2 regions of the Bradyrhizobium sp. AUGA SZCCT0105 genome follow, and region 1 is predicted to be linked to the other one. Evidence: riboswitches for the same ligand, from Rfam matches in the RefSeq annotation. Region 1 holds a riboswitch; the other holds the start of a gene.
The links. A riboswitch is a leader RNA that binds a small molecule or an ion and turns the genes downstream of it on or off. The one in region 1 is predicted to bind ZMP and ZTP.

Region 1 (4,407 bases):
GCTGCTGATGGTGGCGCAAGCGCGCGCGGAGACGATCGAGGAGAAGGTGCAGGTCTGCACCGGTTGCCACGGCGAGGACGGCAAGCCCGTCGACAAGACCATTCCGACGATCTGGGGTCAGCAGGCCGGCTATCTCTATATCCAGCTCCGCGATTTCAAGCGCGGCGATCGCAAGAGCGACATCATGCAGCCGATCGCGACCCAGTTCGAGCGCGACGACATGCTGGCGATCGCGGAATATTTTTCGCAGAAGCCATGGCCGAATCTCGGCCAGCCCAGCGCGCCCAAGGACGTCGCCGCGAAGGCGCTCAGCGCCAGCGCTTCCGTCGGTTGCCCGGCCTGCCACCTCGATCGCTTCCAGGGCGACGGCACGGTGCCGCGGCTTGCCGGGATGGGACGGGATTACCTCGCGAAAACCATCGCCGATTTCCGCACCCGCGCCCGCGGCAACAATCCCGGCATGTCGGACCTTATGATAGCGACGTCGCCGGACGACCTCGCCGCGCTGGTGGACTATCTGGCGGGGTTGTAGCGGCGGGCAGGTTGACCCTCACGCGAGCGCAGGGCTGTCGCATATGCGTTTGGCGGTTGGGGTCGGGCGCGAGCGCCCGACCACGTTCTGCATATCTGCGCGTCAAAGCTCCGGTCGTACAGCCGGTCAGTTTGGTCGAGACCGGGACACCACGCCTGGAACGGGAAAAGCTCGGCACATCTCGATGCACTCCGACCTGAGACGCGCGAGGATCGCATCGTCTCCGTTCGCCTGCAGAGCCCCCGCAATGAACTCGCCGATACGGCGCATTTCGGAATCTCCCATGCCACGCGTGGTCGCTGCCGGTGTCCCAATTCGAATACCGCTTGGCCTGAGCGGCGGACGCGGATCGTCTGGAATAACTTGCTTGTTTGTGGTGATGGCGATGGCATCGAGCACGTCCTCGGCTGCTCGCCCGTCCAGTCCGACGGAAGCTACCGTATCGACGACCATCATGTGATTGTCCGTCCCGTCCGTGACCAGCTTCATCCCGCGTTCCATCAGCGCGCCGGCAAGAACCTTCGCGTTGCGCAGAACCTGTCGCGCGTAAACCTGGAAGTCCGAGGTCGCCGCCTTCTTGAGCGTCACGGCAATCCCGGCCACGACGTTCATGTGAGGTCCGCCCTGCAACCCGGGAAAGACGGAAGCATCGATCCGACCGGCATTCTCCTTCCGGCACAGGATGATCCCGCCGCGGGGGCCGCGCAGTGTCTTGTGGGATGTCGTCGTCATGATGTCGAAGCCGGCATCAAGCGGATTGCGCATGACGTTCGCGGCAACCAATCCGCCATAGTGGCTCACGTCAGCCATCGTGAGCGCGCCAACTTCGTCGGCGATATTCTTGAACGCCGCATAGTCCAGGTCGCGCGGATAGGAGCTGTAGCCGCACAACACCATCTTCGGACGTGCTTCACGCGCAATCGCGCGCAGCTCATCGAAATCGATCGCGCCGTTTGACGGGGCCGTCTTGTAGCGAACGAAGTTGAACAAACGCCCCATGTGGGACACCGGCGCGCCGTGGGTGAGATGACCGCCGTGGGACAGGTCCATGGCGAGAATCGTGTCGCCGGGCTGCAACAGGCCGAGATAGACGGCCTGATTCATCGGTGATCCGGAAAGCGGCTGAACGTTGGCGTGCTCGGCACGAAAAAGCGAGCAGGCCCGCTGGCGTGCGAGGTTCTCGATGCTGTCGGTATATTGCTGGCCGCCGTAGTATCTGCGTCCCGGATAGCCCTCGGAGTATTTGTTGGTGAAGACCGATCCGAGCAGCTCAAGCACCTCCGGGTAGGTGTAATTCTCGGACGGAATCAGTTCGACGCCGTCCTGTTGACGGCGCTCTTCCCCTATAAGGGCAGCAGCGATCTCTTGATCGTTGATGAACAGTTCGTTGTAAAATGACGGCATGCTCGGGCTCCTCAACACGCTGTTTTTCCAGCAGATTGGTTGCCCAGGCGATCGGCGTTGGAACCCTTCGCGCTTCCCCGTGGTCGATTCCACGTTAGCTCGCCAGTCGCGCGATAGGACGAATGAGCACGGAGACTCTTCGTAGAGGAGAATTTAGCCGACCTGCGGACCTTCCGCAACCAATGAGTCCATCGCGTCATGCTTCAGCGCGGCGTCAGCTCCTCGCGCAGCGCGGACAGGACGGTGAGATCGGCGGCGTGCTTGCCGGCCTTGTCGGCCAGCGCCGCGTCGGCGCCGTGAGCGAGCAGCGCTTTCGCGATCGCCGGGTGGTTGCCTTCGGCGGCGATCATCAGCGCCGTGCGTCCCCGCGCGTCGCGTTCGTCGACCCCGGCGCCCGCGTCCAGGAGATACGCGACAACCTCGAGCGCCTGCGCCTCCGGCACGGTCTCATCCGGCCCGGCTGCCCACATCAGCAGCGTGAGGTCATTGGCGTAGCGGGCGTTGATGTCGATATCGAGCGCGAGCAGTTGCTTGACGATGCCGATCTGGCCGCCGGCGGCCGCATACACGACCGGCGGCTTGCCAGTGTCATCGGCCTTGCGGCCGTCGGCGCCGCGGGCCAGCAGCATGCGCACCACCATGTCCCGGCCGGCATAGGCGGCGGCCGCGACCGCCGATGCGCCGCTGCGTCCGGTGAGATTGACGTCGGCGCCGCGGTCGATCAGGCGCTGCACGATCGCGACATGACCGCGCTCGGCGGCAAGATACAGCGCGGTCGATCCCGCGAGGTTGCGCGCATCGACCGGCGCGCCACGGGCCAGCAGCAGGTCGACCATGTCGAGATGGCCGGAACGGGCGGCGTGGCTCAGCGGCCTTGCGCCGAGCCGGTCGCGGGCATCGACCGAGGCGCCGCCATCGAGCAGCTCGGTGGCGAGATTGATGCAATCGGCATTGGCCGCCGCGAACAAGGTCAGCGAGATCTCGACCGCGCTGAACTGCGCCTTGTCGGTTTCGTATTTGCGGATCAACTCGCGGCAGCGTGCCGGGTCGGCCGCAGCAAAGCTGCTGTGAACGTGGCCCGCAACAAGCAGCACGGCGAGAGCGATGCGGCGAAACAATACGTGTCCTCCGTATGGTCTGCTGACAGGTCGGCCATTCCGATTGAGCGTCGCATGATCCTTGGATGCTGCCAAGCCGCGCGGCGTTGTGCCACTCTAGCCGGTCTGCCCGGTGCTCGCATTGGCAACGGCGCGCGCGACGTTGGCAATCACCTCGTTGCACTTCTCCATCGGAGCACTTGCCCCAGTCAGGTAGACCGTCACCACGATCGGCTTGCGGCCGGGCGGCCAGAACACGCCGATATCGTTATAGGTGCCGCGTTCGCCGGTGCCGGTCTTGTCGCCAACCCGCCAGTCGCGCGGCACGCCGGCGCGCAGCCTCGTGTCGCCGGTCTTGTTGGCGACCATCCAGTCCACGAGCTTCTGGCGCGAGGCGGCCTTCAGGACATCACCGATCACCACGCGCTGCAAGCTTTTCAGCATCGCAACCGGACTCGTGGTGTCGCGCAGATCTCCCGGCACGGCTTCATTCAGCGCCACCTCCCAGCGATCGAGCCGGCTGACATTATCGCCGATGGTGCGGAAGAAGCTTGTGAAGCCGGCAGGCCCGCCGATCTCGCGCAGCAGCAGGTTGGCGGCGGTATTGTCGCTGAGAGTGATGGCGGCCTCGCAGAGTTCGGACAGCGTCATGCTCGATCCGACGTGTTGCTTGGCCACCGGCGCGTAGGCCAAGATATCCTTGGCCTCAACCTGCACGCGCTGGTCGAGGCTGGATTCGCCGCGGTCGACCCGGTGCAGCACCGCGGCAGAAGCCAGCGCCTTGAAGGTGCTGCACATCGGGAACCGCTCGTCACCGCGCCGGCTCGCGCGCAATCCGGTCTCCATGTCGAGCGCGGCGACGCCGAGCCGGCCGCTGGTCGCGAGCTCGATGCGTGCAAACTCCTCCTGCAGCCGTTTTGCCGGTCCGCCTGGTCCCGCCGCTGCGCTCTGTCCGGCCGCTGCGCCTGACCGCGGCAAAGTGCAGGAAACTGCAAGGCCCAGCGCGCGCAATCCAAATGTCCGTCTCGTCAGCATCTCTCGTCTCCGTTGGCGGCGCGAACCTGCCGGGCGGCGTGACGGAGCACAAACAATCATTTATACAACGAGGCATGAGGAAAACTTGGTCATGACGCCGTGCGCCGGCACCTCCCGCTGAACGCGTTGCGCGCCTTCGAGGCCTCTGCGCGGCTATTGAGCTTCACCCGCGCAGGCCTGGAGCTGCGCGTGACGCAGACCGCGATCAGCCACCAGGTCAAGCAGCTCGAGGATCTCCTGGGCGCGAGCCTGTTCCGCCGCCTGCCGCGCGGGCTGGTGCTCACCGACGAGGGGCTGGCGCTGCTGCCGGTGCTGTCAGACGCGCTCGACCGGATCGGT
Region 2 (4,407 bases), on a different contig from region 1:
GAGTCGAATAGCTGTTCGAGGGCGCGAGCTGGCTCGTGACCACCGCAACCTCGTCGCGCGCCAGCGCGATCTTGTAGTCGCGCAGGCGCTGCCGTTCGGCGGCGCGTTGCGCCAGCGTGCGACGCCATTCCTCAGCCTTGCGCTGTTTGGCTTCGATCTCGCCCCGCGTCTGCTTGCTGCGCTTCACGCCCATACCATCCGGCTTGCACCGTATCGACGAACTTGCCGCCCGGCAGCCCGGCCACATCAGGACGATGTCACTGACAGGCTGCAGGTCAGCGCAGGCTTGCCATGGTAGCCGCAGCAGTGCCGGGCGGCCAGATTGATCCGGGCGGAGGTTAAGTCTGCCCCTGCTCCGCCGGCCGCATGCGGATCAGTGCATCGAGAACCAGGACAAGTACGGGACGCTGCTCGTCGTTGACGAGCTCGGTCTTGAAAATCACGATGGCGTCGCGTCGCTCCGGCCTGATGGTGATTTTCTGGATCCGGGATTGGCCGGTGAGCGTGGCGCCCGGGCGGACCGGGCTCGGCAAGCGGATCTCGAAGCTCCGCCCGACGATGCCCGCCACCTTGGTCCAGATCGCCTCCACGACGAGCCGTTGATAGATCGCGATGGTATTGAAGCCGCTTGCGATCAGGCCGCCGAACGGGCCCGCCGCGGCCGCGACGGGATCGGTATGGATCGGCACCGGATCATATTTCCCGGCGAACTCCAGGATCTCGGCTTCGCCGATCGTGTAGGTGCCGAGCTGGAATGTCTGGCCTTCGGTGAGATCTTCCGCATACAGCATCGCGCGTCTCCGTCTGTCGCGCGACGATAGACCAATGCTGCGGGCTTTCCATTACCTCCGACGTCAAGAACTTCGCGCGCAGGTCTCCGGGCGCGAGGCAGCGACGCGAGCCGCACCCGCCGCCCGCGTCTTGCTGCAAGCATACCGCTGCTATTGCAGCCGGGCCGCCCTCGCCTTTGCCGCCTTCACCGTGTTCTCCATCAGGCAGGCGATTGTCATCGGGCCAACGCCGCGCGGCACCGGCGTGATCGCGCCGGCGACCTGCACCGCTTCGTCGAAGGAGACGTCGCCGCACACCGCGTAGCCGCCGTCCGGCTTCTCGACGCGCGTGGTGCCGACGTCGATGACGATGGCCTGCGGCTTGATCCAGTCGCCGCGCACAAGGCCAGCCTTCCCCACCGCGCTGACCAGGATATCGGCCTGACGGCAGATCTTGCTGATGCCGCGGGTGTGGATGTGGGTTTGCGTCACGGTCGCCTGCTCCTGCAGCAACAGCGCGGCCATCGGCTTGCCCACAATGTTGGAGCTGCCGATCACCACGGCATGAGCGCCGGTGAGATCTGGCCGGATCGACTTGATCAGCCGGAGACAGCCGAGCGGCGTGCACGGCACCAAGGCATCGTCGCCGTGAAACAGCCGGCCTGCGTTCAGCGCGTGCAAGCCGTCGACATCCTTGGCAGGATCGACCGCCGCCATCACGCGCAAGGCGTCGATGTGCGCCGGCAGCGGCAGCTGGATCAGGATGCCGTCGATATCGTCACGTGCGTTGAGCGCGTCGATCCTGGCGAGCAGATCGGCCTCGCTGGCGTCATCCGGCAGGCGTTCGACCTCGCCGCGCAGGCCAAGCCGCTCGGCCATCCTGACCTTGCTCTGTACGTAAATTTGGCTCGCCGGGTCACAGCCAACCAGCACGACCGTAAGCCCGGGCGCGCGGGGCAGCCGGTCCAGTTCGCTCGCAACCTTGTCGATGACAATTTGGGCATGTGCATGCCCATCAAGAATGTTCGCCGTCATGGCACCTCCGTTTCGAAGCGGTGCCCAGGCGCGCGGCGTTCAGTCTCTGCGCTCCCCGATGGTGGTCCATCCAAGCGCCAGTCGCGCAGATGGCGTCCTCATAGCCGCCCGGCCCGGCAAACGCAAATCACGCACGCTTGCGGCCGACCCGGCGACGAATTGCCCCTGTTTTTGCCAGTGGATCGGTGCCGGGCGGGGCCCCTCCGGGGGTAGGATTCGGGCAGAACTTGCGATAAGCCTCGGCGCTTGCCGGGCTTTTCCGATCCCCGGCGCCATCCTTCCGGTCATCACGCCACTTCGGACATTTTCACCATGAGACATATCATCCTCGCGCTGGCGCTCCTCTGCCCGGCTGCCGCGCTTGCTCAAGGCACCGCTCCAGCCACCACCCCACCCCCCGCCGCCGACAAGCCGGCGGCGGCCGCGCAGCCGATGGTCGGCGACAAGCCGCTGGTCCAGGTCGGCAAGAAATCGGCGGCCAAGAAGGGCGAGAAGGCCGCAGCACCCGGCAAGCCGCAATCGGTCGCGCAGAAGCTCCAGGCCTGCCAGGACATCGACGACGCCACCAAGGAGCGGTTGATGTGCTACGACGAGATCTTCAAGCCGCAGCCCAAGCCGAAGGCCGCCCCTGCCAAGGGCGTCGCCGAATGCCGGTTCGTCAAGGAAGAGGACGAGCGGCTGACCTGTTACAACGGCTTCGCCGACAAGATTCCGCGCCTGCCGCGCTAACCGGTTCCGGCCGCCCGGGGCGCCTTCCCGCAACCGGTTTTACCTGGCTGACATCGCGAACATGAAAATGCCGCCGCAAGCGTTTGCGGCGGCTTATCGATTGCCGGTTGCCCCGTGTCCCTGCCTACCAGGTACCGAAGCCGCCGAAGAAGCCCATGCGTGGCTGCTGTTGCGCGACACGGTAGGGCTGATACATGCCGGGCTGGGCCAGCCGCATCGGCTGCTGGGAATGGGTATGGCTACGCGCAATCTTGCGCTTCTTCAGCGCCTGCACCGGCTGCTCGGCCGGCTTCGCCTCGGCCACGACCGGCCCCTTGCGCGCGTCAGCCTTCTCCGGCGGAATGAACTGTGCGAACGTGTCACGGACGCGGGCCTGCGCCGACGCATCGCTGACAGCCGCCGGGGTCGCTGCGGCAACCGCGTTCACCTGCGACGGAACGATGGTCGGCAGGTTGGTGTCGTACACCACCCGCTCCGGCAGTTTCTGGGTCGACTTGATGCGTACCATGGTCTTGTTGTCGACGCCGGGCGACGATAGACCCTGGCTGGCGACCACAGCCTCCTGCGGTACGATGGCATTGACGGCGAAGAGCAGCGCGAGCAGCACGCCACCAACGAACAGGAAATAACGCGCCACAGGCATTTTGGTAGCTCCCCCCGCGCTACGGGCGCGGTTCAACTCGACGCGACGACATCTGTCATCGCGCAACGAATTCATCGTCTGCGCATGATCACCCGGGCAGACGCTATCCGCGCTCCCGGGTCGTTCTCTAACGGTCGGCTTATTAGTTAGTTCCTGCCTGGCCATTGCGGTTCACCCGGCAAGTCAATTCCTGGTCACTTTTTCGGGATGCAGGGTTCAGGCGCGGCTGGCGGTCGCGACCGTGCATTTCGCCTTGTTTGCGTTAACGTTTACGAACCCGATCAGCATCCGCGGGTAGGTCTTGCGGCTTTTCATGGCGATGGTGTCCGGGATCAGCCGCTTGCGTTCGGTCACGGGGCTGCCGTCGCTACGGATGAAGGTGCAGGCGATCTCGATATCCTTCACCGCGAAATCATTGGCATTGCGCAGCGTCAGGGTGACCAGCACCTTCGAACCCAGCCCGCCGCGCCGCCAGGATTGCGAGGCGATCCGCAGCCGGTCCAGCGGCGATCCTTCGGTACCCGGCCCGGACGCTTTGGCCGCCTCGGCCTGCTGCGCGGCGGTGGCCACGCCGACCGTGGCCGGCTCACCTGCCGGTGCGGCTGGCGCATCCTTTGCAGCTTGATTTGTGATTTGGCCGGGCTGCGCCCCGGTCGATGCATCCTGCACGGAAGACAACGGCCAGATATCCTGGTCTCCGGCATCGCTCGGCTCGGGGAGCATGAACCACGCCGCAATTCCGGCGACCGCGATGATCGACAGCAGCAGGCTGGCGTAGAAGCCGCCCTCACCGAGACGCCCGGCGGCAAACCTTCGAAACGACGCCAAGCCGATCCGCATCGTCGTGCCCTCACCCTCGACGCCCGATCAAGCCGCCACCCAGCAAGGAAGCCGCAGGCATCGCAGCGTGCGGCATCCGGGACGGCCGCAGGTCGAGCGGCCACGCGAGAACAATCGCTGGCGGCCGGAATGGTTTCATTCCGGGACGACAATCTTGCGGCCGGCATCACGGAGGGATGGTATCCCAAACGGCCGCTCGCTAGATTTGCGCCGCCCGAGAGCGAGTGCCGCGCACCCGAGCGGCGCGAGAACAACAAGGAGACCGCAATGCCTGTCGTCACCTGGGACCACGTCCATCTGCGCAGTCCCGATCCCGAGGCCACCGCGACCTGGCTGCGCGACATTCTGGGCGGCGAGATCATCCGCGGCCCCGGCCGCATCGACGTCCAG

Region 2: linked by a shared signal. The riboswitch ahead of JQ573_RS22895 (bifunctional 5,10-methylenetetrahydrofolate dehydrogenase/5,10-methenyltetrahydrofolate cyclohydrolase) and the one ahead of glyA (serine hydroxymethyltransferase) in region 1 are both predicted to bind ZMP and ZTP.

Annotation. Positions count from the first base shown of each region.
Region 1 covers NZ_JAFCMK010000012.1:24,839-29,245, forward strand. Annotated here, with positions in the region: gene JQ573_RS35210 (c-type cytochrome) at 1-532, shown strand, start outside; gene glyA (serine hydroxymethyltransferase) at 659-1,936, opposite strand; ZMP/ZTP riboswitch at 1,971-2,056, opposite strand; gene JQ573_RS35220 (ankyrin repeat domain-containing protein) at 2,140-3,054, opposite strand; gene bla (class A beta-lactamase) at 3,151-4,068, opposite strand; gene JQ573_RS35230 (LysR family transcriptional regulator) at 4,168-4,407, shown strand, end outside.
Region 2 covers NZ_JAFCMK010000004.1:702,512-706,918, reverse strand. Annotated here, with positions in the region: gene JQ573_RS22905 (zinc-ribbon domain containing protein) at 1-187, opposite strand, end outside; gene JQ573_RS22900 (MaoC/PaaZ C-terminal domain-containing protein) at 339-791, opposite strand; gene JQ573_RS22895 (bifunctional 5,10-methylenetetrahydrofolate dehydrogenase/5,10-methenyltetrahydrofolate cyclohydrolase) at 942-1,805, opposite strand; ZMP/ZTP riboswitch at 1,821-1,900, opposite strand; gene JQ573_RS22890 (hypothetical protein) at 2,118-2,534, shown strand; gene JQ573_RS22885 (hypothetical protein) at 2,659-3,177, opposite strand; gene JQ573_RS22880 (hypothetical protein) at 3,394-3,900, opposite strand; gene JQ573_RS22875 (VOC family protein) at 4,285-4,407, shown strand, end outside.